3 regions of the Arthrobacter sp. NPDC080031 genome follow, and region 2 is predicted to be linked to each of the others. Evidence: riboswitches for the same ligand, from Rfam matches in the RefSeq annotation. Region 2 holds a riboswitch; each other region holds the start of a gene.

Region 1 (10,418 bases), on a different contig from region 2:
CTCGTTGAGGATCACGAAACAGGAACCGAAGAGCGAGCGGGCGGCAACCACGCGGTCGCCGGCAGCCAGCAACGCACCGAGGGCTGTGAAGACAGCGGACATGCCCGACGCCGTCGCGAAGCACGCCTCGGTGCCTTCGAGCAGGCGGAGTCGCTCCTGGAAGGTGGCCACGGAGGGGTTGCCGTAACGGGAGTAGACAAAGCGTTCGTCCTCGCCCGTGAACGCGCGCTCAGCGGCTGCGGCGGATTCGTAGACGAACCCTGAGTTCAGGAAGACCGCCTCGGACGTTTCCTGGAAGTTGGTGCGGTCAAGACCGCCGCGGACGGCCTGGGTGTCAGGGCTCCAGCCGGCGGCGTCAGGATTGAAAGTCACTTAGATGTTCCCCAGGTTCGTCGGAAGTCCACGGTTTTTCCAGCCGTTCACGGTTCGCTCACCGTAGCGGTCCGGCTCGCCCTCAAAGCCCTCAAGGACGTTGTACGAGGTGTAGCCAGCCTGCGTTGCGGCGATGGCCGCAGCGATGGAACGCTGGCCGGAGCGGCAGAGGAAGACCAGCTCGGTGCCATCTGCTTCCGGAGCCTGCTGCGTCAGCTGTTCGATGAAACGCGTGTTGGGGATCCCGCCGGCAAGGTTCCACTGGATGAACAGGGGATCGTTTTCGGTGGCTTTGGTGTCCGGGATGCCAATGTGTGCCCACTCGCCTTCGGTGCGGACGTCCACCAGGATGGCGCCCTGCTCCAGTTTGGCCCAGGCGTCGTGCGGGCTGAGGTCGCCTGCGTAGCTCATGCGTGGCCCTCGCCGTCGAACTCTTCGTCAAGCTGATCCACGGCATTGGCAACGGCTGCGTCCGCGCTGGCGATCGCCGCGGGGAGGACGATGGCCTGCGCCACAATCACGTCACTGCCGTTGAACGTCGCGGCCGGGCTCCCGTGCAGCACGTATCCCTCAGCGAGGGCGGTGGAGATCCGCTCGCAGAATTCCTTGGTGTCAGGGCCCGTGATGAGACGGTAGGAGAGTTTTTCTTCGGTGGGTTCAGGCATTGGTGCTCCTCAGTCACGCTTGCAGTTCGAAAGTGTCGATACGCCGAGTAGTCACCTGAGGCACCCCGCCGGAGAGAGGGTTGCCGACCAGCAAGTCAGGGCTTCGCGCTGGTGCTCATTACTCAAGAAGAAAATAACATCTACGACGGCGGCCTGCATCACCGGCCGTCGTCATGTTCCGTAACCGGGCGGCAGTCAGGCTTGCCAAGGCTCGGAACCGGTAGCTCTAGGCCTCGGTTTCATCGGGCAGCGGTTCCAGGCTCGCCTGGATCCGGGGAGGAATGGCGTCAAACCGCGACGCTACTCCTGTGGGGGAGTGATGAAAGGTGGACCCTTGATGCTTCCGGATTTCCAGCAACTCGTGTACGGATATCCCGGTGGCCGTGGCGAGCGCATGGAGCGAGAGACTGTTGTGATGAGCCAAAGCAAAAACCACGCCTGACAGGGCTTCGAAACCTTCTGTCTCGTAGATTTCCTTCACCAGGTTGGACATACCGTTCGCATCATCGATTGATCCCTGTGACGCACCAGTCGCCATGGCCGTCAGCGACCATGCAGCAGAGTCGGGGCTGATGTAGATGCTCATGTCGATACCCTACGGACTCAGGCCCGCTGGGGGAATGGGCGATACGTTTATCTTTATGGCAGCACTCACCGACCTTGACCGTCAGCTCCTCTCCGCCCTCCGGGAGGACGGCAGGGCGTCCGTGGCGAGCCTCGCGCGCAAGCTGGGCGTCGCCAGGGCAACCGTGAATAGCCGGCTCGAGCGTCTTGTCTCCACCGGAACCATCGTTGGTTTCACGGCGAGGGTGCGCGACGAGGTCGATCCACTTGCTATTAGAGCTATCGCGCTCATTGCCGTCGAGGGACGATCGGCCGACAAGGTCATTCGCCAGCTTCGGGGATTCCCGGAGATTTGGGCGCTGCACACCACCAACGGCGGATGGGACCTCGTGGCCGAGCTACGCACGGAAAGCCTCAGCGACTTTGACCAGGTACTCGGGAGGATCCGCGGCATCGCGGGGATCGTCAATAGCGAGACGAGCCTGCTGCTCAGCTCCGTCCTGCGGTAGTCGCCCGCGTAGGACGCGCGCCGAATGATCATTATGTACAAACGCTTTCGTCATTTTGTACAGATTTTCAATGAAAAGTACATACTTTGGCAATTGTGGATGCATATCGCCGCTCCGTAGCCTCGTAGCAACAGTGCTTATGAGGGAAAGGAGCGCACATGACGCGCTTTGTCGATGTCCGCAATATGGTTCGCTGGACGGCCGGGCGGGGTCCGGAGACCATCATCTCGGGGATGATTCAGTACTTGGAAGACGACTTTCGGCGGTGGGAGTCTTTTGACAAGACTCCGCGGGTGGCAAGTCACACCCCATTCGGGGTCATCGAGCTGATGCCCACCAGCGACCAGGAAACATACGGCTTCAAGTATGTAAATGGACACCCTTCGAATCCAGCGCGTGGCTTCCAGACCGTGACGGCTTTCGGTGTCCTGTCCGACGTCCACAACGGCTACCCGACGTTCCTCGCAGAAATGACAGTGCTGACAGCGCTGCGAACGGCGGCCACGTCCGGTATGGTCGCGAAGAAACTTGCGCGCCCCGATGCCCGCGTCATGGCGATGATCGGAACCGGAACCCAATCGGAGTTTCAGGCCCTGGCCTTCCGGGCGTCCCTGGGTATCAACAGTGTCAGGATCTGGGACACGGATCCGGCGGCGATGGATAAGTTCGTCCGGAACATGGCTCCGCTGGGCTTCGACGTCACCATCGCTGGCTCAGCGGCCGACGCGGTGGAGGGCGCCGACGTGATCACCACGTGCACGGCGGACAAAGCCAACGCCACTATCCTGACGGCAGACCAGGTTTCGCCCGGTGTCCACATCAACGCGATCGGTGGCGATTGCCCGGGGAAGACCGAACTCGACTCTGCCATCCTGCGCCTCGGCGATGTCTTTGTGGAATTCGATCCACAGACGCGGATTGAAGGCGAGATCCAGCAGATGTCCGCCGATTTCCCCGTCACGGAATTCTGGCAGGTCCTTGGCGGGCACGCTCCGGGCAGGACCTCCAGGGACCAGATCACCATATTTGATTCCGTGGGCTTTGCGATCGAGGACTTTTCCGCCTTGCGTTACCTCCGCGATGCCGTTGAGGGCTCAGAATTCTTCGAGGAGATCGACCTGGTCGCGAACCCTGATGACCCCAAGGATCTCTTCGGTCTGGTGCGGGCACTTTCTCCGATCGGATCCTGAAAGAAGCCTGGTGCGCCGGCCCCAGAACCGGCGCACCAGACGTTTTTATCCGGCCATCCGGCCGCGCTATACGGCCGCGAGGCGCAGGATCAGCTCGGCATGCCCGGGGAACCTCAAAACGAGCGATTCGATGTCCCGTGCCGTCGGTTTCGCGGAGTCCGATCTCTCGTATCCCGGTGAGAGGCTGCAGCTGACCAAGGCGAACCCCGGACCGGCCAACTCGGCACCGAACCAGGTGGAGTTCAGGGCAACTGCCTGCAACGTTTCGCCTGCCTCCGGATCCGACCCCAACACGGCCTCGGAATAGCCAAAGTCTTGATATCCAAGCTCCCGGGAGAAGGTATGCAGCCTGATGGGCGTCCCCACGTGGAAGAACCACAGTTCATCCTGCTTGAGGGCGTGCAACTGGAGAAACTCCCCGGACTGAAGCAGGTACCAGTTGGAGCTGTAGAGCGGATGGTCGACGCCGAAGCGCGGAGGCAGCGCCGAACCGGCTATGTCCTCGTTGCTGACCAGAGCGTGTGCGAACCAGCCGCCCACGATAGCGGGTGACATGTCCAGCCGTTTGATCCAGTCCTCTGCGGCGGCAGTCATGTGACCGGATCCTTCAGTGAGAAGCAGACTGTGATCCCGATGATCTCCTTGCTGCCCAGCGCACGCAACAACCCTTTTTGGGTCACGATGTCCACATTCACCATGCCGCCCTCCTTGCTGGGGACGGCGATGGTTTCGTGGAAGTTGAGCAGCGGCTTTCCGCTCGCCATCACTTCCTTGTCGTGGGCAACGTGTTCCGCGCGCGAGTCCTGGCGTCCGATCAGCTCCGACTTGCGCATGCCCACCAGGTCCGCGAAGTTCTGGTTGACCCACAGAAAGACCGAATTCGCGTCCTTCACCACCCAGTACACGCCGTCCTGCCGGTCCAGCACATCGGCGACGCTCATAGGCGGCACTGTGGGGAGGAGCGCCGGGTCCAGCGCCGGGGCGACGGTCATGGCGCTGCCGCCGCTCCGCCGTCGGCCTCCAGTCTTTCGGCGAGGTCCTGAGCCAGGGCCACCATCGTCATGGTCGGATTCCAGGAACCACCCGTGGGCCAGAGACTGCCGCCGGTGACGAAGACGTTCTCCACGCCGTTGAGGCGATAGTCGATCCCGACGACGGCGTCCTCCTCTTCGCCGATGGGCAGGCTCGAGCTTTCGTGGACCAAGCCCGGTACGCGGCGCTCCGGGATGGCGGGACGCGCGGCACCCCAGGTTCCTGAATCGGGATCTCCGTGCCAGTACTCGACGCGCTCCGCGCCGGCCGGGGACAGGACCCGCTCCAGCATCTGGAAGGTGCCTTCGTCCATGGTGTCCCACGTGTCGTCGTCGGTGGCGTTGGCCAGCACCTGCAAGGTGACGTTGCAGGTGGGGTCGGCCCCGCCGGACAGGCGCAAATGGTTCTCCGGGTTGCTTTCGTCCAGTTCGCCGAGGACGGCACAGACGAACACCAAGTAGTCCTCCGAGGACCGCAGTTGGGCGAGCGAAGCCGTGGCGACGACGTCGGGGGCGTAGCGTTCGGACTTCTGGGCGTTCTTGTCCGGGCAACGGTCCGAGAGGACCGATAGCTGCACGTGGTACTGCATGCCGACCGGACTCTTGCCTGCCAGATAGATGGCCGCCAACTCGAGCTCGCCGAGTTGTTCGCTGAAGTCAAAATCCTTGCGAGGTACCCGGGCCACCACAGAGGTGATGAAGTGGGCGCTGAAATGCCCGCCTGCACCTTGTACCTGCGGGAAGGAATTCAGGACAAGGGTTGCCGGCGGAAGTGTGCCCATGGCCAGGACCAGGTTGGCGTTGCCGATGTTCACCACGCCGCGGTTGGTGTTCAACGCCGTGGCCCGTCCGTCCTGCTGGAGCACGCTCAGCACGGTGCAGTCCGTGACCATGCGAAGAGCGGCGCCCTTGCCTTGGGACTCAAGTGCCGCTTGCTTGTCCGTCAGTTCCAGGAGGACTGCCGGCGTCGAGAACTTCGCGAAGTCCACGCCCGATGTCGCGCCGGTCGCCGCGGCGAGCGGGGCGGGCATGCTGCGGGTGGCGGAATCGATCTTGTGCAGGCCAGCCTCAAGCCTTTCCTGGAGGGCTTTCTGCATGATTCCGTAGACGGGCCGGGTGTCGTTGATGAGATCGACGACGTCGGCCGACCGTCCGGCGTCGATCTGGTCCGCCGAAACCACGTTGAGCAGGTCTTCCGCCGACGTGAAGTGCGACTTGGCGGCGTCCATCACCGCCCGTGGCCAGCCCCGCATCTCATCCTCCTCGGGGCGGGGGCACCACGCGCTCCACATGATGCTGCGTCCGCCATAGAAGGGAACCATGCCGTGCTGCCAGGAAATCCTGCCCGGCGGCTGGGTGGCCGTGGCAGCGGCCAAGGTCCAGGGAAAGGTCTCGGAGATGCCTCCCAGGGTCTCCTTGTAGGGCAGCGGCAGGTTTTGGAAATGCTGTGGCAAGAAAAACGGACCCCGTTCAATGATCAGGATCCGTGCATGCGGGTTGACCGTCAGTGTCCGTTCAGCAAAGGCGTAGGCGCAGAAACCGCTGCCGATGACGATGTGGTCGAATTGTTCTTCTTCGCGGACTTTTTTCCATTCCCCCTCGGAGAGGAAGAAAACATGATCCATGACCTTCTGGGGCGAGGGATCCTGGGGTCCGGGCGTGGGAAAACCGTGATTGAAATTCTGGGACGAAGAAACTGCACTCACAATGATGCCCTCCATCAACTTTGCTGATTCCACGGCACCGTGAAACCAGGTGCCCACTGGGCCTAGAGGCAGATCACCCTTCCCCAGCAGAGTTCACGGGACTAGTTAACTACTGCGGGCATGGCGGCACAATAGCGTTCGGCAAGCCAAATTTTCGGCTGCAGCCCGGGGCGGTCAATGCCCTGGTGGCCGATGCGGGGGCGGGCCGGGGTGCGGAGGCTGGGGTACATGTTTGTGCAGGTGCGGCGGACGCGGGCCACCGTGCGGCGGATGCGGGCCGGGGTGCGGCGGCGGGGGTGGTGGGCTGCCGTGCGGCTGCGGGATCTGCGGGGCCATTTGCACCGTCCCTCCTTCGTCGGTCTCGGGATCTTCATCGGATTCCTCGGTCGCGAGCCCGTAATAGTCGTAGAGTTCCTGCTCCTGGGTCTCCGTGATCATGCCGCGGTCGCTGTCGATGCGTGGGCCGTTCTTGACCTTGTCCTTGGCGAAAGCCACCCTGATCACCGAATTCTCAAGACTGGCTCCCGAAAGCGGAGCGAAAGACTCGGACATGCCGAACAAGCCGGTCCGCACGGTGACGAATACAGGATCCCCGGAATCACCGCTGGTGAAGACCTGTTCCACTGAGCCGATTTTCTCCCCGGCGGCGTCCACGACAATCCCTCCGTTGAGGACGATGTTGTCGATGTCCTGCAGGCTGAGCATGGGGCGCATCCTTCTCGTCTGGGTTTCCGGCCGTGCAGGCCAAGCTGTTCTACATTCTGTCCTGATTCCCCGCCCCCGGCGACAGGCACGCGCCGAACGCACTCACTGTCCGGTGGCTCCGGTGGCTGCGAGCACTGCCACGGCCGCAAACACGGTCAGAGGCGCGACAATCAGTCCGAAGATCGCATAGCCCTTCCACGTAATCAGGACATTCATCCGCGCGAGCCGGTCGTGCCACAGCAAGGTGGCGAGGGATGCCCAAGGGGTGATGATCGGGCCCGCATTGACTCCGATCAACAACGCCGCCATCCGCACAGGCGTCCCAGCCAGCGGTTCTGCGAGCAGGTACGCAGGCAAATTGTTGAGGACATTCGAACCGGCGGCGCCCGTCGCGGCGAGCCGAACCAGATCCAGGAAGCCATGGCCTTCTCCGGCCAGGTGACCCAGCAACACAGGAGCTCCCAGATGCCTGACGGCCTCCATCACCAGAAAGAGGCCCGAAGCGAACAGCAACAAGGACCAAGGAATCAAGGAAACCTTGAGAGCCCGGGGGCGCCGGAACGCGAACATGATGCCCAGCACAACAGCCCCGGCCAGGGCCGGGATCCATACCGGGACCCCCGACACCAATGCGGGCAGCAGCAACGCCAGAACCACAGCACTGCATCCGAGCAGAACCCGGTCCGCCGCCGCAGGCCTGGATTCAGCTCCGGATGGCTGATCCGGCCTGATCCGCCCGACCGGGATCCGTGAATAGCGCTTGCGCAGATCCCGCCGGAAGACGATAGCGATGAACAACAGCGGTACGACGACGGCCGCAAGGGAGGGTGCCCACATCAGGCCGGCGAACCCGCCCGGAGTTATACCGCCAAGGCTGTGCTGGGCCAGAAGGTTGGTCAGGTTGGAAATAGGCAGCAGCAGGCTTGCCGTGTTGGCCAGCCACACCGTCGTCAGCGCGAAAGGCAGGGCCGGCAGTCCGGCTTGTCGCGTCACGCTGACCACTACCGGGGTCAGCAACACTGCCGTTGTGTCCAAAGACAGGAAGACGGTACTGAGCGTCGCGAAGACGGCCAGGAACAGCCATAGGAGAATGCTGTATCCGCGGCCCCAATAACGGAGCCGACGGGCAGTCCAAAGGAAGACTCCGGCCTCACTGCACAGCTCGGTCACAACCGTCATCGCGACGACGAACAGCAGGATCGGAGCCACCCGGTCCACGAGTGCCATCAGATCGGTGAAAGGCAGGGCGCCGGTGGCGATCGCCACGGCACCTGCCACAAGCAGAACCGCTCCAATGATCGCCAAACGCATGAACGGAGTCTATTCCCCGGCGTGCGATCCTCTGGCCACCAACGCTAAGCTCGGATCACGTCGATTTTGACTGAATTCCTGCTTGACGGAGAACATAGGTGCAACTGTGACGCTTGCCGAGGACATTTTCAACCGGCCAATTCGGACCCAATTCGAGGCTTTCATAGACGAGCACCGGCGCGCGCTCAATGACTGCTTGAACGGGTTGACGGAGGAGCAGTCCCGGCGGTCATTGGTCCCGTCCCGTACCACCTTGCTGGGCCTCGTGAAACACGCGACCTTCGTGGAGAAGGTCTGGTTCGACGAAGCCATCACGTGCCGTTCCCGTGCCGAGATCGGTATCCCTGCGACGCCGGACGAATCGTTTATCCTCGATGACGGCGACACCATCGCGTCAATCCAGCAGGCACACCGCGAGGCATGCGAAGCATCGCGCCGGGCGACATCGTCCTTGGGGCTCGACGACATGCTCAACGGCAACCGACGCGGCCCGCTCCCGCTGCGCTGGGTCTACCTCCACATGCTCCGCGAGCTTGCTCAACACTGCGGGCACGCAGACATCCTGCGCGAGCAGATCACCGCACCCAAGTGACTCGCAGTAGATGTCGTTTAGGGCGCTCTAAACGACATCTACTGCTAGCTAGTTGGGCAGGAGTAGCGGCAGCGGGTCCTACTCGATCCCCGCGAACAGCTCGTTAAGTTCGGCTGTCAGCTGTTTGCGCATGGCCGGGGTGCCGATCTCCCTGCCGTCCACATGGTTGACGGGCGCGATGAGCCGGATGCTCGAGATCAGCCACACCGCATCGGCGTCGAACAGGTCTTCCGGGACCAGCGGGCCGTAGCCGAGCTCCCATCCCGCTGCCTTTGCCTTGGCGAAAAGGGCGTCCTGGGACGTGCCCGGCAGGATGCCGCTGTCCAGTTGCGGAGTGATGAGGCGCTTGACCGTGCGTACCGCGCCGGCGCCGTCGTCGACCGTTTCAACGTGGGCCAGCAACACCGTGGAGGTCGGACCCTCCAGAACACGGCCGTCTGTTGAGGTGAAGATGGCGTCGTCCGCGCCTTGCTTGTGCGCGTAGCGCAGCGCGGCCATGTTCACCGCGTAGGAGAGAGTCTTGGCGCCGAGCAGCAGCCAGGGGGCGCGGTCGCCCGCCTCGGTGTCGAAGCCACGGTCAAGGAGTACGACGTCGATGCCCGTCTCGCGCTGCCGGCGACTGCCCGCGGGGGACGGCGAAGCCTGGACCCAGCACGTGGGAGTCGAGGCGCCTTCGACTCCGCGTGTCACGAGAAGCTTGACGACTACCTCGTCCTCGGCTGGGCTTGGCGCGGGGAAGGTGTCGCGGAATTCCGTGATCGCGGTGTCGATGGCACGGCGCCAGACGTCCTTCCCGGGAATGTCGAGGTCCAATGCGCGGGCTGAACTCTCAAGCCTGTTCAGGTGCGCTTGCACCTTGCGCGCACGGCCCTCGACGGCGAGCAGGGACTCGAAGACGCCGTCACCCCGGGTGGCACCCAGGTCGGTTGCCATGAGCTGCGGCTGGCTGGAATCGGCGATGCGGCCGTTTTCGAACGCGGGATCCAGGAAAACGAGGACCGTCGGGGCAGGTAAAGTCATGCTTCCAGCTTAGTGCTGGCCCACAGGACGAGCAGTCGGGAGCGGCGCGCCAGATAGGCTGGGGTGATTGTTGGTTCGTTCATTGGTATTGATAGTGGGGGTGTGGGGTGCTGTTTCCTTTTCAGTTCGGGACAGAGTGGACTTGGCTCCTCGGCGCCTGGGCCATCGTTGAGATCGTGCTGCGCGTCGTGCTGCTCGGCGTCATCCCCGGAAACCGCCGCCCCACGACGGCCATGGCGTGGCTCCTCGCCGTCTTCCTCGTTCCGTCTGTCGGATTCGTCCTGTTCCTGTTGTTCGGCAATTTCCGCTTGTCCCGCCGTCGTCGGGAGCAGCAGGAGCAAGTCAACGATCGGGTGCGTGCAGGCACTTCGGCGCTCGCCGACGTCGTGAGCAATTACTCGGGACCCGAATGGGTGACCTCGGCTGGTGAACTGAACCGGCGCCTCGGCTCGCTGCCGATGGTGGACGGCAACTCCGTGGAGCTGTTCCCCGGCTACGAAGAGTCCATCAAGGCCATGGCGGAGGCCGTCCGGGGGGCCAAGAAGTTCGTCAATGCGGAGTTCTACATCATGAGCAGTGACTTCGTCACGGACGACCTCCTCACCGAGTTGGAAAACGCAGCAGCGCGCGGTGTCAGCGTCCGTCTCCTGTTCGACCACATCGGCACGCTGCGGATCCCAGGCTACCGGCGGCTTGTCCGCAGGCTGAAGCGCGGCCAGATCCAGTGGCGCCGCATGTTGCCGTTGTTGCCCA
Region 2 (10,418 bases):
CATGCGGATCGCGTCCGGGGTTGCCCAGCTTGGCGGCCATGCGATCGATGAAAGTGTCCGAAACCGCGTGCTCGAGCATCTCCGCCTCGTCATGGACTTCGTCCCAGCTGTAGCCCAACTCCCTCACGAGGTAGGTCTCGATCAGGCGGTGCCGCCGGACCATGCCCAGGGCAAGCTGCATTCCCCGGGAGGTCAAGGTAATCGCGCTGTAGGGCTGGTGGTCCACCAGGCCTTGGTCCTTGAGCTTGCGGACCATCTCCGAGACGGAGGAATTGGCGACACCGAGCCGCTGCGCGAGCTGCGAGGACGTGATGGGTTTGTCCTGCCACTCCGTGAAGGAGTAGATGACCTTGACGTAGTCCTCGATCGAGGAGGAGGGCGCACTGGTCTTCACGGTTCCAAGCCTATCGTGAACCGGTCCGATCAGACTTTTCGCGCCCGCCAGCTCTGCGTGAGATAGGGCAACGGGATGACCTCGCCCTGGGCATGCCCCAGGTGTTCGAAGAGGTACCACTGAAGATTGCCCATGACCTTGGCCCGGGTGGCGTCATTCGCCCTCAGATAGTAGCTGCGCGACTTCACGAGTTCGAGGATGTCGGCCGGAGTCACAGGATCCTCCCAACGCGTCAGGTGACTTTCGAGGCCGGCGAACTCCGGGCCCACCACAGGCCGGAAGTCCGGTTTGTGGACGTCGCCGGCATGCATGATGCGGGACAAGCGATGGACCCAGGGCACTGAAGTGTCCAATTGGTTCCAGATCAAGCCGATAACGCCGTGGGGCCGAAGGATCCGGGCGATTTCGGTGCTGGCGGCGAGGGGATCGCACCAGTGCCATGCTTGGGCAACGCTGACGACGTCGAATGCTGAGTCCGCCAGTCCAGTTGCCTCGGCCGTGCCCTCCAAGGCGATTACTTGGGGGTAGGTTTTGCGCAGCTGAGTGAGCATGTCCGTGGAAGGGTCCACTGCGGACACCGTGAGCCCACGCTCGACGAGGAGCGAGGTGAACTTTCCAGTGCCGGCGCCGATGTCTGCCGCGTCCCGTGTGCCTTCAGGCAGCAGCCAGTCAGCCGAATCCGCGGGGTAGCCGGGCCGGACGCGGTCATAGTGTTCTCCGCCGTCCTGGAAACTCCGGCCGAGTTCAAGGCGCCGTTCCTCATAGAGTTTCGGGCCGGCTGACGTGCCTTTGGGGGGTCGCGGGGCCACGCAGGAACTCCTTCGCAGGACAGGAAAAATACCCTACGAATCTACCGCAATCAGTCGGTGCTGCATGGAGCGGCGCCGGCAGTCCCGGGAGTGTTGGGAGCCCATTCCGGGTAGCTTCGGTGGTCGTTCGCCGGCACCCACCGGCCGGCATCCACAACGTAGTCCCAGCCGAGGCCATTGCTCTTGAGAGCCTGGATGCCCGCGATGAGCCGGGTGGCGTCTTCCAGGCGCGACCCCACGCCGAAACTGGCGCGCAGGGATCCGGAGGGAAGGCCGAGGCGCTTGAGCAGCGGGTGGGCGCAAAAGCGTCCGTCGCGCAGGCCAATGCCGTGCTCGGCCGCAAGGTAGGCAGCGACGAGCCCGGCGTCGTAACCCTGGAGCGAGAAGTTCACGACGCCGATGGTGTCCAGGGGATCGGTGTCGCTGAAGATCTGGTGCACGGTCACGCCGTCGATTTCCTTGAGGCCCTCGACCAGATGCGATCGGATGGCGGCCTCGTGGGAGTGCCATTCATCGTGGTCGAGGCTCGCAATGACCTGCGTGGCGCGGGCGAGGGTTGCCGCGCCGAGCACGTTCGGTGAGCCTCCTTCGTGCCTCGCCGGTCCCGTGGCCCAGCTGACGGAATCGAGGCGTGCCTCGCGGACGGCACCGCCTCCTGCAAGGTGCGGCGTTCCGGCGTCGAGCCAGTCCGGACGGCCCACCAGGACACCGGCGCCGAACGGTGCATAGAGCTTGTGCCCCGAGAAGACCAAGTAGTCAACATCCGCGGCGGCGATATCGATCCGGCGATGCGGGGCGAGTTGCGCCGCGTCCACCACAATCCGCGCCCCGAATTCGTGGGCCAGGGCAGCGAGTTCCTTGATGGGCAGGATCTCGCCGGTCACGTTCGACGCTCCGGTGACTGCCAGGAGGCTGACGCCACCGTGGGAGAGTGCCGAGCGGACGTTGGCCACCGTCTCGGACAAGGTTCCGGCGGCCACGATGCTGCGGTGGGGGACGCCCTGCCACGGCAGGAGATTGGCATGGTGCTCGATGTCCAGGTAGAGGACTTCGCCAGTGTGCCGACCGTCCTCAACTGGCAAGCACCCGGCCAGCAGATTGAGGGAATCGGTGGTGTTGCGGGTGAAAATGACCGAATCGTCCGGCCGCCCGCCAACGAAGTCACGGACGATGTTGCGGGCGTTCTCGTAGACCGAGGTGCTGATCTGGGACGCATAGCCAGCGCCGCGGTGGACGCTCGCGTAGTACGGCAGGATCTCGTTGAGGTACGCGGAAACGACGGTCAGGGCAGGTGCCGACGCCCCGTAGTCGAGGTTGGCGTAGCGGATGTGGCCGCCCTGGATCAAGGGTGCCTGCAACTCGGCGCCGGTGACCGCGGCCAGCGGGCGGGCTGCCCGGGGCTGGGATTCAGTGCGTTGCGGTGCAGATTCGTTGTTCAGCGAAAGAGCCGGGGAAGTAAATGTGGCTGTGCTCATGGGACCTCACTCAAGAGGGACCCCTGCGTGCAGGGGGTCCGCGCTTGCCGCATCCGTTCCGGACCGGCCGGGTCGTCACCCGGGGCACCCCGCCGCGATGGAGGGTTGCCGGCCAGCAAACCGGGGTTTCGCGCTGGCACTCGTGACCTGTAAAGAGCGTAGGACACCGGCAAGGCTGGTTCCAATGTGACCGGCGATTGTTAAGCGGATTGTTACACGGCCGGAAAATGTGCCTTTCGCCGAAGAAAAAGCGGCGGACGCCCCAAAAGAGGGGCGTCCGCCGTCGTTTATTCAGTCGTCTATTCAGTCGTCTACTCGGTGAAGGGACGGATTACAGGAGGTCGTCGAGTTCGGGGTTGAGCCTCTTGAGGACCTCGGAGTGCAGGATCGAGTTCGTGGCGACGGCGTTTCCGCCGAAGGGACCATCCGCGCCGTCCAAGGACGTGAAGCGTCCCCCGGCCTCGGTCACGATCGGCACCAAGGCGGCCATGTCGTAGACCTGGAGTTCCGGCTCTGCGGCGATGTCCACGGCGCCCTCGGCCACCAGGCAGTAGGACCAGAAATCCCCGTACGCGCGGCTGCGCCAGACATCGTTCTCGAGGCCCAGGAAGTTGTCCAGCGAACCATGCTGCTTCCACTCGGACAGCTCGGAGTAGGAAAGCGACGCATCTTCAAGCCGCGACACGTTGGAAACCTTCAGCCGTGTGGCCGCGGCCAGCGATCGGCCCATGTAGGCGCCCGAGCCCTTTGCCGCCCACCAGCGCTTGCCGAGCGCCGGAGCGCTCACGAGCCCGACTACTACCTCGCCCTCGTCCACGAGGGCGATGAGCGTGGCCCAGACGGGTACGCCGCGAACGAAGTTCTTGGTCCCGTCAATGGGATCGATGATCCAACGCCTTGAGCCGTGGCCCGTGCTGCCGAATTCTTCCCCGAGGACGGCGTCGCGGGGGCGGGAACGGGAGAGCTGACCGCGGATTGCTTCCTCGGCGGCTTTGTCGGCATCGGTGACGGGGCTCAGGTCGGGTTTGGTCTCGACCTTGAGGTCCAGTGCCTTGAACCGCTCCATTGTCAGGGAATCGACGGAGTCGGCCAGGACATGTGCCAGCCGCAGGTCGTCGTTGTAGCTCGAATCGGGTTGGGTCATGGTTCCAAACTACCGTCTATTCGCGGGTGAGCCGGGGAGGTAGGACGCCAAGCGTGCTGTTAGTCGAGCGTGCTCTTAGTTGACCGTGCCCAGTTCCTTCGCCTCTTGGGCCTCCATGCGCGGATCCGCGCCCAGAAGCCGGCGCAACGACGCCAAGCGGGCCGGGCCTGCCTCGCCCGCGTGGCCGTCGGCGACCCAGGAATCCAGTCCGCATCGAACCGCGGAGGCATCGTGCTTGCAGCCTCGCTCGCACATTTCCGTTCCGGGTTCCAGATCCGGGAAGGCGTGCAGGATGCGGTCGGGGTCCACGTGGGCGAGGCCGAAGGAGCGGATGCCGGGCGTATCGATGATCCAGCTGCCGGCGGGGGCGTCGCTGAGTTTCAGGGCGAGGGCAGAGGAGGAGGTGTGGCGTCCGCGCCCTGTCACGGCGTTGACCCCGCCCGTCGCGCGTTCGGCGCCCGTGAGGGCATTCACCATGGTGGACTTCCCGACGCCGGAATGGCCCAGGAGTACGGTTACCTTGCCGTCGAGATAGTCCCGCAATTGGCCGACGGCGTCGCCGTCGAGGCGGGCGGACAGGCCGTCGTCCGAACGGGCGTCGATGCCTGAGGCGCCTGCGTCGGCCGTGCGGCTGATGATGATGGGGAAACCGAGGCTCACATAGTTGGCGAGCAATTCCGTCGGATCCTTGACATCGGCCTTGGTGACGAGCAGCAGCGGCTCGATTCCGGCGTCGTACGCTGCCACCAACGCGCGGTCGATGAATCCGGTGCGTGGCTCCGGATTGGCGGCGGCGACCACCACCACGAGCTGGTCGGCGTTGGCGACGACGGCCCGTTCGATCGGATCCGTGTCATCGGCACTTCGCCGCAGGAGGGTCTTGCGCTCCTGGACGCGCACGAGGCGGGCGAGGGTGTCCGGGGCTCCGGACACATCGCCGACGAGGGCCACGAAGTCTCCGGGAACCACGGGGGAGCGCCGGAGTTCACGGGCGCGGGCCGCGATGACGATGCGCTCGTTGTCTGAGCTTTCGCCCACAATCGCGGTGTAGCGGCCGCGGTCGACTGTGATGATGCGCCCGATCACTGCGTCGTCGTGGCTGGGGCGGTCCTTCGTGCGGGGGCGTGTGCCCTTCTTGTTGGGTCGGATCCGGACGTCGGATTCATCCCAGGAGCTTGCGTCGCGAGCCATCGTCAGTTGCTTGTCTCCATAGAACCGGTTGCTGGAGTGCCGGTGTCCGTGGCCGTTTGGCCCGCGCTGAGCATCGATGCCCAGATTTGCGGAAATTCGGGCATGGTCTTGGACGTCGTCGCGATGTCTTCAACCTGGACACCCTCGACGGCGAGCCCCAGGATGGCGCCCGCGGTGGCCATGCGGTGGTCGGCGTAGCTGTGCACGACGCCGGCGTGCAGCGCTGCGGGCCGGATCACCAGACCGTCGCTGGTTTCTTCGGCGTCGCCGCCAAGCCGGTTGATTTCGGCGACGAGCGCGGCCAGCCTGTCCGTTTCGTGTCCCCGCAAATGCGCGATGCCGGTGAGCCGGGAAGGGCCGGAAGCCAGGGCGCACAATGCCGCCACCGTAGGGGCGAGTTCGCTGGTTTCGTCGAAGTCCGCGCCCAGGATCTCCGGGCCGCCCGTGACTGTCAGCGTGCCCTTGTCCAGTGTGACAGTGGCACCCATGGTGGCAAGGATGCCCCGCCAGAGGTCCCCGACTTGCGTCGTGTTGGCAGGCCAGTTGGGGATCCGGATAGTTCCTTTCGTGGCAAGCGCCGCGGCGAGGAACGGGCCGGCGTTGGAGAGATCCTGCTCGATCCTCTCGTCGAACGCCTGGATAGTGCCCGGGGTGACGCGCCAATGGTTCGGCACGGAGTCATCCACCTGCACCCCCACGCCGCGCAGGACCGAGACGGTCATGTTGATGTGGTCCAGGCTGGGCACAGGCTTGCCGACATGCTCCAGGTGAAGGCCCTCTTCGAAGCGTGCACCGACCAGCAGCAAGGCCGAGACAAACTGCGACGAAGCGCTCGCATCGATCACCAAATGGCCACCGCGGACAGAGCCCGTGCCGGAAACCTTGAACGGCAGGGAATTCGCAGTGTGCCCGTCCACGGCGCTGACTTCCACTCCGAGCGTGCGGAGGGCTTCGATGATGGTGCCCATGGGACGTTTGCGTGCGTGCGGATCCCCGTCGAACACGGACGCGCCGTTGCGGAGGGCCGCGAGCGGCGGCACGAAGCGCATGACCGTGCCGGCCAGGCCGCAGTCGATGGCGGTCTCCGAGGCGGCAGCCGCAGGGTCGATGGGGGTGACTTCAAGATCCGGGCCGTACTGTCCATCGCCGGGAACCTCGGTAATGGTGGCGCCAAGCTGGCGCAGGGCCTCGACCATCAGGGCGGAATCCCGCGAATGCAAGGGTGCCCGCAGCCTGCTTGGGCCGTTGGCCAATGCCGCCAGGACCAGATAACGGTTGGTCAGGGACTTCGAACCAGGAACCGTAACCGTGGCATCCACAGGGTGGCTGGCGAAGGGTGCCGGCCACAGGGGGAGTGCGGAGGCTGTGGTGCTCCCTGAATCGTCGGTCTGCGTGGCGGGGGTTCCTGGCATGCTTCCTTATGCTCCAACTGCGTTGTCTACGGCCTTGCGGACGGCCCGGTCTGTTTTCTTGAGCTGCTTGCCCGTGGCTTTCTTTGCGTCCATGGCGAGGTGTTCGGCACGCCATGCCAGGCTCGGTTTGCCTGCGGTGTCGACGGCGGCAAGGAAAACGCCACCCGTCAGCGAAATGTTCTTGAGCAACTGGGCGCGGCGGGCGAGCCGGCCTTCCTTGGTGCTGATGTCGGCTGAACGCCACTCAACAAAGGTATTCAGGACCGAGATGCCGGCAAGCAGGCTGGCCGAGAACCGGGAGCATTTGCCGAGGGCCAGCAAGGCGCCGGCGCCCACTTGCGCGCCGCCGATAACCCGCGCCAGCATCTTCTCGTCAGCCGGGAAGGGCAGTGACTCGGAAGCGCGGCGGAGCAGCGGAGAGAGCTGTTTGGCAGTGTCATCCGCGTTCTTGAGCTTGTCCAGCCCTGCGACGACAAAACTGGAAGCCAACATTGGCCTGGCGAGAAAACGGACGAGGGACATGTTTTGCCTCCTGGATGGCGTGCCACGGTGTTCAGGTGGTGCTGCGTTCAAGTGGTGCGGTGTTCACGGGTGCAGTCGGATCTAGTCTTGCATCTTTGCGGAATATTTGCCCGGAGCTTGCCGTTGTCAAAAGAAGGTGCGGTGGGGGCGGACCTTCGGTTGTGGCGCGTGCGTTGTGCCGCGCTATGTCATGTCGTCGTTGAGTGGAGATGGTTTTTTGGCCTTGGTTAAGGACCGAGAGGGACACTTGGCGCTTGGGCGGGAGCTGCCAAGGGACTCCCGGAGCGTGACAGTAGACTTGGATGCAATGAGCACCATGGATCCGGCCGCAGCGGCCATGTACAAAGCAGCGACGGAAGTCACGGACGCAACGTCCGGCGGCGACGAAGCTGTTGAGGCCGACGTCGAGATTGCAGTGGACTTCGCAAGCGAGACGCCCGAGCAACGGAGGGCGCGCTTCGAACGCGACGCCATGCAGTATGTCGACCAGCTCTATTCGGCTGCCATGCGCATGGCCAGGAATCCGTCCGATGCCGAGGACCTGGTCCAGGAGGCGTACACCAAGGCCTTCTCCGCCTTCCACCAGTACAAGCCAGGAACCAACCTCAAGGCGTGGCTGTACCGCATCCTGACCAACACCTACATCAACCTCTACCGGAAGCGGCAGCGCGAACCGTTGCAGTCGAATTCGGACAGCATCGAAGACTGGCAGTTGGCGCGGGCGGAATCCCATACGTCGGCCGGGCTGCGCTCTGCGGAGGCGGAGGCACTGGATCATTTGCCGGACTCGGACGTGAAGAGCGCCCTGCAGTCCATTCCGGAGGAATTCCGGCTCGCGGTGTACTTCGCTGACGTCGAAGGCTTCGCATACAAGGAAATATCAGACATCATGAATACCCCGATCGGGACCGTCATGTCCCGGCTTCATCGCGGCAGGAAAATGTTGCGCGATCTGCTGGCGGACTATGCCGCAGAACGGGGAATCAGCGCCGGCGCGGAAGAAAAGGCCTTGGCCGTGGGCGCGGCCACAAGCAAAAAACAGGAGAAAAGGAAATGAGCTGCCAAGGATTGGGCGACTGCGACGATGCTCGGATGCAGCGTATCTACGAGTACCTCGATGGTGCGTTGACCCGCGATGACATCGCAGAGATCAAAGTGCATCTGGAGAACTGCCCGGAGTGCACGGAGCAATACGACCTTGAGTGCGTCATCCGCACCGTGGTCAAACGCTCCTGTACGGAAGCGGCTCCTGAGAATCTCAAGAACTCGATCCTGGACAGGATCCACGCTATGAAGCCCGTGGACGTCTAAGAGCCTGGAATGGCAAGGGCCCCGGAAACCTGATGGTTTCCGGGGCCCTCCGCATTAAGTCTTACGCTAAGCCGCTGGCTTAGGTGTTGGGACGCTTGCCGTGGTTTGCGCCGCCGCGCTTACGGTCACGACGCTTACGTGCACGCTTGCTCATAGCTGGCCTCCTTAGATTCTTGATACTCAATAAAGCTGCCCTCCAGTCTCCCACATCACGGGGCTGCCCCGCGAACCGTGCCGGCCAGCCCCGCTGGGACCCGGACTCAGCCCCGCAGTGAATTCCGGATGGAGATCCTGGCCTGGTCCAGGACGGTGCGCACGGTTTCAAGGGCGATCGGGGTCAGGGCCTTGGAGCCGGCGTGCTGTCGCAGTTCCACGCGGATGTCATCGCGGAAGGACTGGACCATCATCTCGGCTTCCTTCAGGATGCGGTGTCCCTCCGGCGAGTAGCTGCCAGCCCACGACTGGAATTCCGCGGACTTCGCACTGGCCCGGGCGGCTTCGGCGGTTGCGGCCAGGTCTGCGCGCAGGCCGCGCATGTTGCTGCGGATGTCGTCGCGGAGGCTGTCGGCCAAGCGCCGCACGGAGGCGGAGATGTTGTCCTCGACGTCGGCCAGTTCCTGCCGCCGGCTGTTCAGTTCCGCCAGCCCCGCCGCGGTGATGGAGTAGTTGGTGCGGCGCCCGTCGCTGCTGGTCGCAACCAGTCCTTCTTCCTCGAGTTTGCCAAGGCGCGGGTAGATGGTTCCGGCACTGGGGGAGTAGGTTCCGCCGAAGCGTTCGCCGAGGGCCTTGATGAGCTCGTAGCCGTGCTTGGGGCCCGATTCCAGGAGTGCCAGCAGATAGAGCCTGAGGGCTCCATGGGCAAAGACGGGCGGCATCAGACTTCCTCTTCTCCGGGGACTGAGTGGGTTGCCCCGGGTGTTGGCGCACTGCCATGGATGATGGAGGTCTTTCCGGACACGGAATTGGTACGGGCCACCATGAGCCGCTCGTCGGGGCCGACAATGGTCTGGACCCTGCCGCCCGACTGGGCGTAGAGCTGGTCATCGATCATGACGGTGCCACTGGCTGTCTTCGCGACGATGTCCACGCCAACGTCGTGCGGCAGGCGGATGGTCAGGTCGCCTGAAACGGAATTGGCTCCGAAATCCTGGGTGTAGCCGTGAAGGTCGAAGCTGAGGTCGCCGCTGACGGTATTTGCCCGGATGTTCTTGAAGCGGCCCGAAGCCGTGACTTCGCCCGAGACGCTCTTGGCGGTCATGACGCCGTCGTGGTTGCGGGCGATGACTTCGCCGCTGACGGTGTTGACGTGAAGCTCGCCCCGTGTGCCATCGGCGAGAACCGACCCGGACACCGTGTTGAGGCGGATATGGCCGGTGATGCCCGACACCATGCCGTCACCGCCCACGGTTCCTGCTTCGACGTCGACGCCGACGGGCAGCGCAATGCTGATGACGATCGTGTTGGTGCTGGTGTTGTTGACGGTCCCCATGAGGTTGCGGAACCAGCCCTGCGGGCCGTGCAACTGATGGCGGACTTCGAGCCGGCCATCGACGAGGCTGACGCTCAGTGGATCGCCGGCGATTTCCGAGACTTCGATCCTGGTGATTGCTTCGTCGTGCGTGACGACGTCGAAGCGGCCCTTGACGATCCCCAGCTTGAGTGAGCGGACGCCGTCGATTTCAATGGTCTGCGGGCCGGTAACGGTCCAGGTTTCTTCTGACATGACCCCTCCATTGCTGCGTTACATCTATTGCGATATATCGCGTTGATGTACTCACGATATATCTCGACAATGACGTTGGCAATGGGTTCAGCACGCCGGACGGGCGTCTCCTGCCCCGGCTATTCCGGCTGGGCGATCCTCAGCCACTGGAACCAGCCGCGGTGCAACACGAGCCAGGCCATGAGCCCGTAACCCGCCTGGCCCGGGGTGCCGCCATTTGCGGAGAGGTCCGTCCGCCATTGTTCGTGGTTGAGCAACGGGGAGAACGTGTCGACGTACTGGTGGTTGCGGCGGGTGGTGACATCCGCAAATGCGGCGTTCAGTTCGGCGATCCGGCGGTTCTTGGCCGGGTCCAGGGTGGGTGGCGGTCCGACGACAAACACTTCGATGTTGCTTTGCGACGCCCCGTCAAGGATATTGGCAAGATTGAGACGGCT
Region 3 (10,418 bases), on a different contig from region 2:
GGTACCTGGGCACCCAGTAGAAGTAAGCGGACTAGAGCCGGGCCAGGCGGGTTGCCAAGTGAAGCGCGGCCAGCCGGCCCGTTCCCCGCGGGTCGCCGCCGCACAGCTCGAAAATCCGCTGGAGCCGGTGGTGCATCGACTGCCTTTCCAGGTGCAGATCCCGCGCCGCTTGCGCAGTGTTGCACCCCGTATCCAGCCATACCGCCAAGGTCCGCATCAGTTCCGAGCGCCGCTGCTCGTCGTGCTCGACGACGGCGCCGAGCTGCCGCCGCACGAATCCCTCGCGGGTTGCCGCGTCGAGGCTTCCTTCCGCCAAACGCTCGACCGCGAAGTCCTCGGCGTCGACAACACCCGGGCCGGTTCCCGTACCAGGCATGAGCTCAAGCGTCCGGCGCGCCTCTGCCAGCGACCAGGGCGCCTCGCCGATTCCCTGCGCCAGCGGACCCACGGCCATGACCGATCCGTCGGGGACCTCCAAAGCCTCAAGTGCTTGGATGAGCGCGATGCGCGAAGCCACTGCCGTGGGGTGGGGGAGCGCGGCCAAAGCGATCAATTCGGCGTTGTCCGCATAACTCGCGCTTTGTGGAACCTCGTCATGCAGGATGCCGTCGAGTTGTGTCCGGAGCTGTCCCGCCGCTGGGGAACGCACCACGACGGCGGCTACCGGACCGCTGACCAGGAACCCCGAGGCTGGTCCCAATTGCTGGAGTCGCCATGACTGGGTGCCCGAACTGACGGCCCGCATGAGCTCGATGCCGGCAAGTTCCTTCAGGCCGGGTGGCATGCGTTGCAGCAACGCCAAGCCGAGGATATCGACGCACCGCTCGCCGGCCACCCGCGCAAGGTTTGCGTCGCCGTCGTCGGGCACTTCCAACTCCAGGCGGGCTGCCAGCACGCCGCGGACGGGCACATCGACTGTTGTGGCGGTGCTGGGACCTGGCTGGCCGGCGGCCGTTGCGCTTCCCAAAGTGATGCCCGACGGCGAGACGAGCCTTGCGTCGGCACCCGTCCGGCTGGCCAGAACGGCGAGGAGCTGATCCAGTCCGCCTCCGTGCGCGAGCTCCGCCGCCATGGCATGGCTCGTTTCGTCGCCGAACTGCAATTGCGCCACCGATTCGCTGACCAGCAGCGAGTTGATCGCCTGCATGATGCCGACGAAGGGGGCCACTTTGCACAACTCGATGATGGGCAGCCCGGCCGCTTGGCCGGCGTCGAGCATGGACTCCGGTATCGCGGGCAGCTCGGGGCCCGTTTCGATGGCCAGAGCTGTGATGCCGCGGGCCGCGAGTTGGCGGACGTAATCAACGCGCCGCTCGTCCGAAGCAGTAGCGAGAGCCTGACCGCCGCTTAGAAGCAGCTCGCCGCCCCGCAGCAGCGGCGCGATGTCCAGCACTTCGCTCGAGTGGACCCAGCGGAGCTGCCGTGAGAGGGCCTCGGGCACATCGGTCCGCAGGACTGGTTCAGCGGCCTTCAGGCTTTCGTGTTCGAAAGCGTCGGCAAGAAGCAGCGACATGACACTCCGTAACTAATTTCTGGGATCTATTGTACACATCGTGTCTTGTTGCTGTGATCTGGGGCACATACATTGAAGGAGTCCCTTTCCTACACGGAGGATCCCCCAATGCACGAGAACTTATCCACTGCGACGCCTGGGGCTGCAACGGCGCAGACCGACGTCGAACAGAACCTGCAGTCCATTCCAGAATCGGCGCGTACCCGCAGCGTAGCGGGCCAATTCTGGATCTGGGCAGGCGCAAACCTTGCCCCCATCAACTGGGTCCTCGGTGCCCTCGGCGTCCAGCTTGGACTGGGCTTTGCCGACACCGTCACCGTCCTGGTGGTAGGAAACCTCATCGGCATGGCACTCTTTGGACTGTTTGTCCTCCTGGGGCAACGGACCGGAGCCACCGGCATGGTCCTTGCCCGGGCTGTCTTCGGCCGCCGCGGCAACTATCTCCCGAGCGCCATCCAGGCACTCCTCGGAATCGGTTGGTGCGCCGTCAACACCTGGATCATCCTGGACCTGGTGATGGCACTCCTCGGCAAGCTCGGCATGGTCGATCCGGAGCAGCCCAATGTAGGCCCCAAGATCCTGGTGGCCTTCCTGATCATGTCCACCCAGGTCACCATCGCCTGGTTCGGCTACAAGGCCATCGCGGCTTTCGAGAAGTGGACCGTCCCGCCCACCATCGTGGTGCTGATCGCCATGTCCGCCGTAGCCTGGTTCGGCATGAACATCGATTGGGGCTACGCGGGCCCTCCCGGTGCTGTCCTTGAAGGCGGCGACCGAATCGCTGCCATGACCACCGTGATGACGGTCATCGGGATCGGCTGGGGAATCACCTGGTTCACTTACGCGGCGGACTATTCACGCTTCGTCAGCAAGTCCGTCCCCAAGCATAAGGTTTACCTCGCCTCGGTTTTCGGCCAGTTCCTCCCGGTGGTGTGGCTCGGCATCCTCGGCGCCAGCCTTGCCACGAAGAGCGGCACGGCCGACCCCGGCCACCTCATTGTCGACAACTTCGGCGTCCTTGCGGTCCCGGTGCTCTTCCTGGTCCTGCACGGTCCCATCGCGACGAACATCCTGAACATCTACACCTTCTCGGTGGCTGCCCAGGCCTTGGACATCAAAGCCAAGCGCCGTTCCTTGAACCTCTTCGTCGGGATCCTGGCACTGGTCGGCGTCGTGTTCTTCATCCTGCAGTCGGACTTCGCCTCGACCCTGAGCACTTGGCTCGGCGGGCTCGTGGCGTGGGTCGCCGCGTGGGGTGGCATCATGCTGGTGCATTACTTCTGGGTGGACAAGCGTAGCCCCGCGGCAGTGGACCGGCTCTTCGACCCCGTGGGCACCCGTCGGCTACCGGCCTTCAACTGGGCCGGGATCACCGCGCTCCTTGTGGGCATCTTTGCCACCTGGCTGTTCATGTACGGCGTCCTGCCGATCATGCAAGGCCCCATAGCCACGGCCATGGGCGGGATCGATTTGTCCTGGCTGGCAGGCGGACTTGTTGCCGCGGCAGTTTACGGCGCACTGGGCCCGCGGGTTCATGCCCGATACCTTCCGCTGCCGTCCGCCGACGCAGTGCCTTCCGCCGATGGGTCGGCGCAGCCCCTTGCGGAAGACGCCGCCAATCTGGTCAACGACTGAGAGGAACCCCGATGACCACCAACGCTTTTCCTGATGAGGCACACTCGGTCACGTGGCCGGAAAATTTCAAGGCCGCGGCATCCTTCACGTTCGACGTCGACGCCGAATCCTGCACCATCGCCCACGATCCCACCAGCACCAGACGCATGTCCCTTATGAGCCACCAGTCCTACGGCCCAAGGGTCGCTGTTCCGCGGCTCCTGAAGATCCTCGAGCGCCAAGAGATCCAGGGGACCTTCTTTATCCCGGGTTTCACAGCGGAAAGCTACCCTGACGTGGTGCGGCGGATCGTCGACGGCGGCCACGAAGTCGCCCACCACGGCTACCTCCACGAACCCATGCAGGGAATCGACGCCGCCACCGAGGCCAGCTACCTGGACCGCGGGCTCGAAGCCCTCGCGAAGGTAGCCGGGGTCAGGCCGGTCGGCTACAGGGCGCCGTGGTGGGAGTTGAACTGGCATTCGCCAGCGCTGCTCGCGGACCGTGGTTTCCTTTACGATTCAAGCCTGCTCGACGGCGATGCCCCCTACCGCATGGCGGTTGCCCCGGACGATTCACTGGAGATCGATTCACGGGCCATTGATTCACGGGACATTGATTCCCGGGACATCGTGGAGATCCCCGTGGATTGGGCCCTGGACGATTGGGAACAATACGCGTTCTACCCGGGAGTAACAGGAAGCGGCGTTATCGAGAGTCCTTCCAAGGTCTTGGAGATGTGGACCTTGGAAGCCGAGGCCCATCACGCCCAAGGCAGTTGCTTAGTCTTGACCAACCACCCGTTCGTCTCCGGCCGTCCATCCAAGGCCGTCGCCTTGGAGCAGCTGATCGAACGCGTCAAAGCCATGGACGGAATGTGGGTGACCACCTTGGAACGGATCGCCGAACACACCAAGGCCACCGTCAACGAAATCCACAGCCACGCCCGGATCGACGTCCCGTCCTACCCGGGCGCAGGAGCCAGTTTCAGGCCCGCCCGTCTGCTGGAAACACTCCAAGGTAGGGACATGTCCAGCGCTCCGCGCCCATTCCCTTTGAGCATGCCCAGCCTTGGCCAGGAGCAGTGGACATAGCGCTCATAGCCCGTTGAGCATGCTCAGCCTTGGCCAGGAGCAGTGGACATAGCACTCATATGTCCACTGCTGGGGCTGAAGGGTGAGCATGTCCCGTGGGGGTGGGCATGTCCCGTGGGGGTGGGGAGGGTCAAGGGTGGGCATGTCCAGTGGTGGGTGGGCAGGGTTAAGCGTGGGCCAGAGCGAGGGGAGGGCCTGAACTGGGCTACAGGTCGCTCCGGCACGGGGCGGTGTGGAGTTTGAAGAGTCCGTTCAGGTCTCCGGCCGCCAAACCATCGGGGGCACCGATCTCCGGGTACATGAGCTGGATTGGATCTTCTACGTGGTCAAGGCCCACCACGTGGCCAAGTTCGTGTTGAATCACCGCGGAGACGTAATGGGCGCCGCCGGAGACGCCCAGCAGCTCCGTGGTTTGCGGGGCGTCCAGGTCCAGGCTTCCCGAGACGTAACTCTTGGGTCCGGTGCCGAAGCTGTACATGGTGCTGCCGCCGGTGCCGATGACGGTTCCGGTCAAGGCCGGAGCCGCTTCGGGAGTGGTCCAGGAAATCAGGAGGGGTGCCCATCGATCTCCGTAGAGCGCGGGCTGGTAGGGCTTGCGCTTCTCGGAGGGGTTTTCCGTGGTGGTGCCGTCGTCGACGAATTTGAGGCCTGTGGCGTCGGCGATCTTGGCGATGGCGTCGGCGATGAGCCCTTCGGATCCGGCCGGGGCTAGGGCAGCGTTGACCACGTAGTGCAATGGCCGGCATGGAGAATAGCCCACCGGCGTGCCGTCGGCGTTGGTGGCCAGGAACTTGTAGGAGTTGCTGGCCACGGCAGGCTTGGCGGGGGAGCCGAGCGGGTGCCCGGCTTCTTCCAGGCCAGGCGGCGGGGTATCCGGCGCACGGGCCGCCTTTCGTGGACCTTGCCCGGAAGCCGCGTCCTGCCCGGGGCTGCTTGCCGTGGCATGGGCGGACGGGGCCAGGTTCGGAAGCAAGCCGGTGATGCCGGGGTCGCCCCGGAGGAATCCACTGACAAGCACGGCTACGGCAGCGACCGCCGCCACCACCATCAGGTTTCGGACCAGGGCGAGAACGGTATTGGCGCGCTTGGGCGGCGGGCCGCCGTCGTACCCGTAATTTGAATGCAAGTCTTCCCCCAAGTCCCTCACCTGCGCCCCGTTGCGCCGGCGTTACTAACCGATGACAGCGCCGAAGACGAGTCCGAGCCCATACGTGGCCGCGGCGGCACCGAGACCGATGGCGAGTTGCCGGAGGCCGCGGGTCAGCGGCGAGGTTCCGGACAGCAATCCGACGACGGCGCCAGTCGACAGAAGCGCGATGCCCACCAGCGTACCGGCCACGGCAAGCGCCGCGAAGCCCGTCATGCCGAAGATGAACGGCAGGATGGGCACGATGGCGCCCGAAGCGAAGAAGCAGAAGCTCGAGATCGCGGCCCCCCAGGCGGAGCCCACGGCCTCGTGCTCGTTGACGGTTTCTTCTACTTCGGGGTGGAGCGAGAGGCTGGGATCGCAATCGCAGGCGTAGAGGCCCATGCGCTCCGCGGCCCGGTGTTCGGCGGCTTCGCGGGACATGCCCCGGGCCAGATACACGAGGACCAGCTCATTGTGCTCGATGTCCAGGGCCGGTGCGGCGGTCAGCGTTGCCTGGGTGGGGCGCGTGGCCTTGAGGAGCTCGAGCTGGGAGCGGACCGAGACATACTCGCCGGCACCCATGGAGAGCGCGCCCGCGAGCAGGCCGGCGATGCCGCTGAACAGGACCACCGTGGCGGGAACGCCGGTGGCAGCCATGCCCATCACGAGGGAAAGGTTGCTGACCAGGCCATCGTTGGCGCCGAATACGGCCGCGCGGAAGGTGCCGGACAACCTGTTGCGGCCGCGCGTCGCCAGGCCGCGGACTACTTCTTCATGGATCTGTTCGTCGGCCGCCATGGCGCGGGTCGCTGCCGGATCCTTCGCGTAAGGCGAGCGGCCTTCAGCCCGTTGGGCGAGGGCGAGGACGAACACTGATCCGAAGTTCCGGGCCAGGAAGCCGAGCATTCGGCTTCGGACAGAGGCCGCCTTCGGCATACCGGCATGTTCGCCGAGGAGCCTGAGCCAGTGTGCCTCATGGCGGCCCTCGGCCTCTGCGAGGGCCAAGAGGATTTCGCGTTCCTCGCCGTCGCGGCGCTGCGCCAGTTGGCGGTACACGGCGGCCTCGGCCCGCTCGTCCGCCAAGTACTGACGCCAGCGCTTGATGTCCGACGACGACGGGGGAGTCTTGGTGGCTGCTGCGTCTTGCGGCGGACTGCTTGAGTCCGAAGGATTGGCTGAATGCGAGGGTTCTGTGTGCGGTTGCACCGGGACTCCTGGGTTGCTGGGGCGGGCTTCATCGCCTCATTGCAGCTCCACCTTATCGCCAATTTCCGCTGTTTTTCGGCCGGTAATCCTCACTGGACCTTTTAGGCGCGCCTCAAAAACGGGAGGCTCATGGGAAGCCTTGACCGCAGCCGGGGGCAGTGCTGGGATGGATGGACAGGGTCCACGAATTGGCGGGGTAGCGTGATGACCGGCTGCCTCATGTGCCTGTGCGATGGGCTCAGCGGCACGTCGAACGGAGGTTGCACCATGGACAGCACCGAGACCCACACCCGCCACCCCGAACGTCCCACGGTCGAGGCCGATCCCGCCTATGACTACAGCGAGGACCTGGCGGTGGACGAGGACTGGGAAGACCAGCCCGAGGTTCTTGACGATGACGAACGGGTAGTTCCGCTCGATGCCGACGAACACCGTGAGGCCGAAGAGATCGAATAGTCCGGCCCGCTGAACCCGAGGTGCTAAGCCCTGGCAGCTAGAACGCGCTCAGGATGAAGTGCCGCTGCACGCCTGCCCGGTGCCCGGTTGCGGCCACCGTCAGGGTGAGTTTCCGTGTCGCGGGGAACCATCGGGCGGGCTGGACGGCTTTTGAGAGCGCTTCGGTGATGAGCCGAGGCTCATGATGCCAATAGCGCTCGAGGTTTCCGTCCACCACGAACGTGATGGAGCCTTGGGAGAGGTCGACGCCGGGAATCACCCGGACGAACTCGTCCACCGGGCGGTGGCGGGGCAGCGATAGGGGGCCGGACCCGGTGGCCCGGGCGGCTGTGGCGTTGGTGCCGTTTTCGAAAGGCATGGCCTTCTCCTGGGGAGTTGCTCTTGCCCGTTCGGTTGTCTCTGGTCCGAGCCGGGCCGCTTCTTCATCCGAACCACCCGTGAACATGGGGTTGGCGTGTGGCAAGTCGGAGCTTGGCGCCACATCTCTTGAAGCTGTTCCTACTGTACATGCAGGCGCGGCGCCGCACCCTCGAGGAGAAGGTGCGGCGCCGCCGTCGTACTTTACTTGGTGAAGCTTAGTGGCTGGCCACCGGGAGGACTTCCAAGGGGAGTTCCTCGGTGACCGCGCCGGCAACGCGGCGGTCCCAGGCTGCCCGGACCCCGGGCTCCGTGGGCGGCGTCAAAAGGGAAACCACGATGTAGATGACCAGCGAAGCGCCGAGGCCCCAGTAGATGGGATCGTTGGCGTAGACGCCGTCTTCGCTGGGAATGATCCCGGTGGCGTAGGCGATCAGCAGGGCCAAAGTCAGGACCGAGCCCACTGCCATGGACCACGCTGCGGCGACGCCCGTGCCACGCTTCCAGACCAGGCCGCCCAGGATGGCAACCAGGAGGCCACCCACCAGGATGTCGTAGGCGATGGTCAGGGCCACCACGACGTCTTGCGCCGCCATGGAGATCAGCACGGCCACGATGCCCAGGCCAAGGACCCAGTAGCGGTTGGCCTTGACGTCGTGCTCGGGGTTCTCGGTGTCGTTGGTGTTGATCGTCTTGCCGAACCAGCTCGCTACGAACGGGACCACGTCGGCGCGGGCAACGGTGGCTGCGGCGATGAGGGCTCCGGAAGCGGTGGACATCATGGCCGCGACTGCTGCGGCCATGACGAGGCCGCCGATCCCGATCGGCAGGATGTGGGTGGCAACCTCGGCGTAGACAACGTCCTTGCCGAGGGCCTTGACGTCGATGTTGGGCAGGGCCACACGGGCGGCCAGGCCGATCAAGGCGCCGGCCACGCCATAAAGGACGCAGTAGATGCCGGCAGTGGCGCCGCCCCAACGGGCCACCTTGGGGGTCTTGGCGGTGAAGACGCGCTGCCAGATGTCCTGGCCGATCAGCAGGCCCAGGGTGTAGACCACGAAATACGTGATGATGGTCTGCGCTCCGATGCCGTCCAGCTGGAAGAAGCTGGCGTCAACACGGGCACGAATGCCGTCGAGGCCGCCGGCGGCGTTGAGGACGAACGGGAGCATGAGGAAGAAGATGCCCACCGTCTTGATGATGAACTGCACCTGGTCGGCGAGGGTGATGGACCACATGCCGCCGATGGTGGAGTAGACCAGGACGATGGCGCCGCCGACGGCGATGGCGAGCCAGCGCTCCCAGCCGAAAAGGACAACGAAGATGGTGGCGTAGGCGCCCGTGGACGTGGCACACAGCATGAGGGTGTAGGCGAGCATGACGATGCCGGAGGTCTGCGTGGCGCGCTGGCCGTAACGCAGGCTCAGCATCTGGGAGACGGTGTAGATCTTCAGCCTCTGGATGGTGCCGGCGAAAAGCAGGCTCAGGAGGAGGACGCCCGAACCGATCGCGACCACGAGCCACATGCCGGAGATGCCGAACTTGTAGCCGAGGCCGACGCCGCCAACCGTCGATGCGCCGCCGAGGACGACGGCGGCCATGGTGCCGGTGTAGAGCATCGGGCCGAGGCGGCGCCCTGCCACCAGGAAGTCGCTGTTGTTCTTGGTGCGCGACTTGCCCCACCAGCCGAAGGCCAGCATGGCGAGCAAATACACCACCACGATCGCAATATTGATGAACGAAGAGTCCACGGTTGGCTCCTGAAAGTGACGCGCAGAGTTCTTGGGGATTCCGACGCCGGTCCGCTGGGGTTCGTTGCGGGTCGCGGAAGGTCTCTGCGCTGGTGATTGGGGAGAGTATTCTGTGACGTGTGCCTCACAAACAACTCTTGTTGCCTATGAGGATACGTAGTGATGCGAGTAACAGTCAAGGCGCGGCCTTGCCCAGTGGACTCATCGGCGCTCGTCCGGCTAGCCAAAGGCCCTGCCATGCGGGCGATCCGGCTACTATTGCTGCAATGACAGGGCCGCATAACGGCCTGAAAGGTTCGTGAATGAAGGCTCTCCCCGTTGAACCGAGCAACGTCCCCGTTGCCATCGGTTCCAGAATCCGCGCCGCCCGCCAGTCGCAGCGGCTCACCATTGAGCAGGTTGCCGACGCCACCGGCCTGACCAAAGGGTTCCTGAGCCGTGTGGAGCGCGACCTGACATCGCCGTCGGTCGCTTCCCTTGTGACGCTTTGCCAAGTTCTTTCGGTGTCCATCGGGGACCTGTTCGCCGCGCCGGAGACTCATCTGACCCGGCGTGACGATGGCCCGCGGATTTCGCTCGGCGGCCAGGGAATCGTTGAGAGGCTCCTGACCGCCCGATCGGAGCGGCGGCTGCAGATCCTGCAAGCCTCCATCGAGCCCCGCGGCAGGGGAGAAGCCGAGCTTTACGCCGTCGATTGCGACGTCGACGTCCTGCACGTCGTCAAGGGCCGCATCAAATTGATCCTCACCAACGAGGAGTACGAGCTCGAAGAGGGAGATACGCTGTCCTTCCCGGGACGCGAACCCCACACTTGGGTCAACCCGACGGACGAGCCCGTTGAGGTTCTCTGGATCCTGGTGCCGGCAGCCAGCCGCTGACGCCGGCACTCTGTACACCCCGGCGGACAAACGTCGACAAACGTCGACGACGTCGACAAACGTCGACATGCGGCGTAACACGCCCGAAACATGACCGACTTCTTGATTTAACCCTGGGGCCTGCGGTGTTACGTGCATGAAATGAATGGTGCCGAATGCTGAAACAGGGCGACTGTACCTTCGAGTCAAGGCAACTCGTCAAGGTCGGTATCCCGTGGGATCCCAGGACCTGTTCGTTTTAAAAATGGTCTCGCCGTGCGGGCGCCATGGAGCGCCGTAAATGCAGGAAGGCTCCCGAAATGAACCCAGTAATCTTCAGCGTAGGGCTCGATGTGAACCCGCAGACCCTTGATCCCGGCGCAACGGCCTGGATGCTTGCAGCTTCCGCCCTCGTCCTTCTTATGACGCCAGGTTTGGCGT

The links. A riboswitch is a leader RNA that binds a small molecule or an ion and turns the genes downstream of it on or off. The one in region 2 is predicted to bind S-adenosylmethionine.
Region 1: linked by a shared signal. The riboswitch ahead of AB0323_RS14030 (DUF1737 domain-containing protein) and the one ahead of AB0323_RS06515 (aminotransferase class V-fold PLP-dependent enzyme) in region 2 are both predicted to bind S-adenosylmethionine.
Region 3: linked by a shared signal. The riboswitch ahead of AB0323_RS08455 (hypothetical protein) and the one ahead of AB0323_RS06515 (aminotransferase class V-fold PLP-dependent enzyme) in region 2 are both predicted to bind S-adenosylmethionine.

Annotation. Positions count from the first base shown of each region.
Region 1 is NZ_JBFBLA010000015.1:62,429-72,846, forward strand. It holds gene AB0323_RS14020 (O-succinylhomoserine sulfhydrylase) at 1-372, opposite strand, end outside; gene AB0323_RS14025 (rhodanese-like domain-containing protein) at 373-783, opposite strand; gene AB0323_RS14030 (DUF1737 domain-containing protein) at 780-1,037, opposite strand; SAM riboswitch class IV at 1,048-1,160, opposite strand; gene AB0323_RS14035 (hypothetical protein) at 1,264-1,623, opposite strand; gene AB0323_RS14040 (Lrp/AsnC family transcriptional regulator) at 1,679-2,110, shown strand; gene AB0323_RS14045 (ornithine cyclodeaminase) at 2,269-3,300, shown strand; gene AB0323_RS14050 (cupin domain-containing protein) at 3,367-3,894, opposite strand; gene AB0323_RS14055 (PAS domain-containing protein) at 3,891-4,292, opposite strand; gene AB0323_RS14060 (GMC oxidoreductase) at 4,289-6,037, opposite strand; gene AB0323_RS14065 (PRC-barrel domain-containing protein) at 6,212-6,742, opposite strand; gene AB0323_RS14070 (SLC13 family permease) at 6,845-8,053, opposite strand; gene AB0323_RS14075 (DinB family protein) at 8,136-8,645, shown strand; gene AB0323_RS14080 (aminodeoxychorismate lyase) at 8,724-9,665, opposite strand; gene cls (cardiolipin synthase) at 9,773-10,418, shown strand, end outside.
Region 2 is NZ_JBFBLA010000006.1:13,545-23,962, reverse strand. It holds gene AB0323_RS06525 (metal-dependent transcriptional regulator) at 1-394, opposite strand, end outside; gene AB0323_RS06520 (methyltransferase domain-containing protein) at 424-1,203, opposite strand; gene AB0323_RS06515 (aminotransferase class V-fold PLP-dependent enzyme) at 1,254-2,678, opposite strand; SAM riboswitch class IV at 2,714-2,826, opposite strand; gene hisN (histidinol-phosphatase) at 3,010-3,822, opposite strand; gene AB0323_RS06505 (ribosome small subunit-dependent GTPase A) at 3,898-5,013, opposite strand; gene aroA (3-phosphoshikimate 1-carboxyvinyltransferase) at 5,016-6,425, opposite strand; gene AB0323_RS06495 (DoxX family protein) at 6,432-6,947, opposite strand; gene AB0323_RS06490 (sigma-70 family RNA polymerase sigma factor) at 7,255-8,004, shown strand; gene rsrA (mycothiol system anti-sigma-R factor) at 8,001-8,258, shown strand; gene AB0323_RS06480 (PadR family transcriptional regulator) at 8,519-9,133, opposite strand; gene AB0323_RS06475 (DUF4097 family beta strand repeat-containing protein) at 9,133-9,981, opposite strand; gene AB0323_RS06470 (GDSL-type esterase/lipase family protein) at 10,101-10,418, opposite strand, start outside.
Region 3 is NZ_JBFBLA010000008.1:43,378-53,795, forward strand. It holds gene AB0323_RS08420 (S-layer homology domain-containing protein) at 1-20, shown strand, start outside; gene AB0323_RS08425 (PucR family transcriptional regulator ligand-binding domain-containing protein) at 32-1,513, opposite strand; gene AB0323_RS08430 (cytosine permease) at 1,622-3,148, shown strand; gene AB0323_RS08435 (polysaccharide deacetylase) at 3,160-4,221, shown strand; gene AB0323_RS08440 (matrixin family metalloprotease) at 4,427-5,269, opposite strand; gene AB0323_RS08445 (VIT1/CCC1 transporter family protein) at 5,393-6,556, opposite strand; gene AB0323_RS08450 (hypothetical protein) at 6,824-7,012, shown strand; gene AB0323_RS08455 (hypothetical protein) at 7,050-7,370, opposite strand; SAM riboswitch class IV at 7,385-7,504, opposite strand; gene AB0323_RS08460 (sodium:solute symporter) at 7,588-9,120, opposite strand; gene AB0323_RS08465 (cupin domain-containing protein) at 9,423-9,998, shown strand; gene AB0323_RS08470 (ammonium transporter) at 10,298-10,418, shown strand, end outside.